One region of the Rathayibacter sp. KR2-224 genome, then DNA from elsewhere that is predicted to be linked to it. Evidence: predicted binding sites of a transcription regulator. Region 1 holds the regulator's gene; the other holds the start of a gene.

Region 1 (2,395 bases):
TCTCGCCACGAGCGGCGTGGGCGACGCCACGCAGATCCACACCCACCTGTGCTACTCGGAATTCGGCGTGGTCATCGACGCGATCCGCAATCTGGATGCCGACGTGACGAGCATCGAGGCGGCGCGCAGCCGCATGGAGGTCGTCGACGACATCAAGGCCAGTGGGTTCGATCACGGCATCGGACCCGGGGTGTACGACATCCACTCGCCGCGGGTTCCGTCTGTTGCCGAGGTGACAGAGCTGCTCGAGAAGGCGCTTGCAGGCATCCCGCAGCGGCAGGTATGGGTGAACCCGGACTGCGGCCTCAAGACCAGGGGCTACGACGAGACGGTCGCATCGCTTCGCAACATCATCGAGGCGACTCGGGCGGTACGCGAGAAGCAGCCGGCGTAGCGAAGGCACGGCTGTGGCAGGTGATCGCCTGCCACAGCCGTGACCTGAACCGAAGACGGATGCCTATCCGCGTGTCGCGAGAAAGCCGTCCAGTTTCGCGAACGTGCGGCGCCACCCCTCGGCGTAACCGTGCTGGGACACACCGCGCAGGTCGCCGTGCACGAATCGCATCGCGGTGCCCGTGCCTTCGTCGGCGAAGGCGACCGTCACGCGCGATGTGATGCCCGGCTCACTCTTCCACGACCACGTGAAATCGAGCAGCGCTGGCGCCTGCACGGTGAGATAGCTCCCGCTGCAGGTGTGCCTGTCACCGTCGGGATCGGTGAACGAGATCTCGAAGCGGCCGCCCGGCCTCACGTCGAGCGCCGCCGAGGTGACGACGCCGCCGGGTTGCGAGCCCCACCACGCACTCACGGATTCGTGGTGGGTCCAGGCGTTCCAGACGCGTTCGCGGGGAGCGTCGAAATGATGCTCGAGCTCTACGGACGTAACGGGTTCTTCGGTCATCAGACGGCTCGAAGCACCGCCACCACCTTGCCGACCACCTCGGCGAAGTCGCCGAGAATCGGCTCATAGGCGGAGTTGCGGGGGAGCAGCCAAGTGTGCCCGTCACGCTGACGGAACACCTTGACCGTGGCCTCGCCGTCGAGCATGGCCGCGACGATGTCGCCGTTCTCGGCGGTCTTCTGCTGACGCACTACGACCCAGTCGCCGTCGAGGATGGCGGCGTCGAGCATCGACTCGCCCTGCACCTTCAGCATGAAGAGTTCACCATTCCCGACCAACTGACGGGGCAGTGGGAACACCTCTTCCACCTGTTGCTCCGCGGTGATGGGTACTCCCGCCGCGATGCGTCCCACCATGGGAACCATGGTCGCGTCGCCGACCGGGATGGATGTCTCGAAGTCGGTCACCGACTCGGTGCGGCCCGTGCTCTCCGGAAGGTCGATCAGCACCTCGAGGGCGCGAGGACGGTTGGGGTCGCGCCGCAGGTATCCGCTCAGCTCGAGCTGGCTCAACTGGTGGGCGACGCTCGAGAGCGAGGCGAGGCCCACGGCGTCGCCGATCTCGCGCATGCTCGGCGGATATCCGCGCTGGCTCACGGACCGCTGGATGACCTCGAGGATGGACCGCTGCTTGTCGCTGAGGTTCTTGCGTCGCCTGGTACGCGGCTTGTCAGTCGCCGCACGCCTCTGGCTGGCGCTTGCGCCGGGGTCGGCAGTGGAAGCCGCGGCCGGAACGTCGTCTACGTCGGTCAACGTGCAGGTCCTCTCCTCGTCGGCGACGCGCGCCGTCTTCTTGAGCCACACGCTGGACTGCGGGCGGCGGTTCGTTTCAAGCCTCCGAGTGTCGCATCGGATGCCTTCGGGAGGGAATGTCGGTGGCTCATGTTCAACTTTTCCCAACGATCGAAACTCTATCTGCCTTTCAGTACGTATCGGCGGTTTTGTTCGAGCGTGTTGACAAAAGAATCGAACAACATCCGAACATACGAGTTGAATTTCTGGTCATTCGAAGATAGGTTCGGAACAAGGGTTCGAGAAGGAAGGGAACCGGCCATGACGACCATCGCACTCGGGCACACCGCCGCAAGGCCTGCTGCTTCCCGCCGAGCCGAAACAGCACAGGCATCGCGCACGGCGACACGTACGCGATTGACGCGCCGTGGCCGTGTGGTGCTCGCTGCACTCATCGTGCTCCCGCTGCTCGTAGGCGGTGCAGCGTTCGCCGCGAGCGGTGCGGCGATGGCGGGGAGCGAGGCGTCGTCCTCGTCGTTCCGGCACCTCACCGTTCAGCCGGGGGACTCACTATGGAGCATCGCTGAAGAGGTGGCTCCGCGGAGCGACCCGCGCGACGTCGTGGCTGCGTTCATCGATCTCAACGGTCTGTCGTCCAGCCTCGTACAGGCGGGACAGCAGCTCGCCGTTCCGCACGAGTTCGACCGCAGCGGCAAGTGATCGACTCGCTTTCGGGCGATCCCTGGGGGCCGATGACGTTTCG
Region 2 (2,395 bases), on a different contig from region 1:
TGTTGTGGAGCAGCAGGTGGTGAAAGCGACAGAGCAGCACTCCGTCTGCGACATCGGTTCTTCCGTTATCGCCGTACCAGGCGTTGATGTGGTGCGCTTCGGTCGTCCAGGGGGCGCGGTCACAGCCCGGCCATACGCACCCACCGTCTCTCGTGCGAAGAACGAGCCGTTGCCGTGACGAGAAGAGGCGTTGCGCACGCCCCAGATCGAGCACATTTCCATCGCGGTCGGTGTGCATCGAGAGGGTTCCGCAGTCGCAGAGACGCGTTTCGACGACGGCTGAGGGAACGGCGTCCACGCTTCCTTCGATGTGGCCGATGCCATCTGCGATTCCATTCGGTGCGGCGTGGTCCTCGACGATCATCACGCGCACCGCGGGACGATTCGCCCGGAACGTGGTCGAATCGTCGGCTGCCGCGCCGCATCGAAGTACGTCCATGACCGTGTCGAATGCGAGTTGCTCGTTGCTGCGCGGGTCGTCGAGGAGCTGTTTCGCCCACTCGCGGTCGGCGTCGGCGACGAATCGGGGCCCGCCTCGCCGAGGGCTCAGTGCGAGTTCCAGTAGCTCGTTGACGAAGGTGCCTGACTCATCGTCGAAGACGACGTTGGCCGTCAGCTGTCCGTCTTGGTTTCGCCGAGTCGTCAGCGAGCGGTTGTCGTACCGGCGTTGCCACCGTGCTTGAACTCCCGCGGGATCGATCAGATCTCGTGCGCGGCGAGCCATTCCGAAGAGCTCGTCGACGTGCACACTGCGGGCTTCTTCGGCGAGCGAGCCGGCGGCTTCACGTAGTTCTTCGCTGCCGCAGGTCTCGCTCGGCTCGCCAAGGCCGCGCACGATCGCGTCGCCGGCGGCAGGCGAAAGGAGGCCGGCACTGACCGCCGTCGTGACCGAGTGGGTCCAGGGCAGCAGCGCGGCGCCCGAGCCGGAAGTGATCTTGGCATTGCCGCCGTCTTCGTTCCCGGTTGGCCCGCCTTCTTCTCCCTCCACTGAGCCTGTCTCGTCGACGCCCGCCGTACCCGCCTCGGAAACTCCGATGGTGCGAAGAAGCCGCTCAGCAGCATCCGCCTCACCCATCACCTCTCCGAGCCGCACCTGACGGGATGCCTCGCCTCGGCTGGAGCCGGTGAGGTGCTGGACGAAGCGAACAACGTTCTGGTGCCCATTGCGCTGCGCCAGCCCGGAGTGGCCGAGCGCTCGTTCCGACCGTTTGGCAGCGACCCCCGCTGCCGCTGTCAGCACCGTGTCGAATTCGGTGCGGCCGCGCGAAGAGTCGGCGATCAGTTCCGCGAGGGCGTCGTCGTCTAGAGCGTCGATCGATTCGATCAGCGAGACCGGCTCACTTGCGTTCGGAGGCGTCAACGAGTCGCAGACACGAGAGGTCGTGTCACGGAGTCGCTCGACGTTCGAAAGCATGGCTCGAATCTACCGAAGAGTATCGAACAAAGCAACGAGTAATCGCACGGTCAGTGAGCAATTCCCACGACGGCTGACTGGGGAGGACGAGAGTGTGCGATGTCGACATTCGAAGATCTCTTCGACTAGTGTGAGGAGGGTTCAAGCGTGATCTATCAGGAGTGGTGGCCCGTGAGGAAAGCGCGTGCACCACGCACCACGCACCACGCCCCACGCGCCGCGCCAGGCGCCGGGGCGTCACCAGCACGGGGTCGCCGACTCGGGTGCCGATACCGTGGTGGGCATGGATTGGCTCGTGTTGGTGGCGATCGTTGTGCTCGTACTCGGCGGAATCAGCCTGCTGGCGTACCTCAGGCGAATCGCCACGGCTGTCGAGCGCGTAGCCAATGCGCTTGAGGTTCAGGGTGCCGGTGCTGAACGGAATGAGCACGCCGGCGAGGCTTAGGCCAGGGATGGGCGTTAGGCCGGGAGCCTGACCAGGGGTACCGGGGAGGGGCGTTCGGCCCGGAGTCTGACCAGGGGTACCGGGGAGGGGCGTTAGGTCCGGAGTCTGATTGGGCACGCCGGGATGGCGCCAGGCCCGGAGTCTGATTGGGCACAAGGGGATGGCGCCAGGCCCGGGGCCTGACTAGGCACACAGTGCCGCCGCAACGCAGGGCGTAATGGCGAGCACCGGGGCTAGGTAAGTGGGGCGGGAGACGGCACCACGCGCGAGCTCCCGCCTGACCGGCCACGGGAGGCTGGTAGTCAGGACGGAGGTGGCGCTACGCGCGAACTCCGCGGTGGGGCGAGACGCGGGTTCCTGCCCCACCGACGAGCACGAACCCCGCCCAAGCAACGAGCGCGAACGAGCGCGCCGAAGTGGCGCCGTCGCGCCTCACGCGACGCGTCGCGCCCGGTTCTTCCAGGAGAGGATCAGCGCTTCCAGTTGCCCGTTCGGGAGATCGCGGGGGTGGTGCGCCAGCTCGTCCGCGAACTGCT

What was found. Region 1 encodes LexA, which represses DNA repair genes until DNA is damaged. Its sites were predicted from a motif close to TCGAACANNTGTTCGA; they were not measured.
Region 2: a site for LexA is predicted at 1,524-1,539, ahead of ACO2Q7_RS11055 (DUF222 domain-containing protein). Genes of this name have one in related genera too.

The regions. Positions count from the first base shown of each region.
Region 1 is NZ_JBMSEB010000003.1:22,014-24,408, reverse strand. Features, by position in the region: gene metE (5-methyltetrahydropteroyltriglutamate--homocysteine S-methyltransferase) at 1-394, shown strand, start outside; gene ACO2Q7_RS15100 (SRPBCC family protein) at 458-901, opposite strand; gene lexA (transcriptional repressor LexA) at 901-1,521, opposite strand; gene ACO2Q7_RS15090 (LysM peptidoglycan-binding domain-containing protein) at 1,954-2,352, shown strand.
Region 2 is NZ_JBMSEB010000001.1:2,402,618-2,405,012, forward strand. Features, by position in the region: gene ACO2Q7_RS11055 (DUF222 domain-containing protein) at 1-1,414, opposite strand, end outside; gene ACO2Q7_RS11060 (hypothetical protein) at 1,599-1,859, shown strand; gene ACO2Q7_RS11065 (hypothetical protein) at 2,292-2,395, opposite strand, start outside.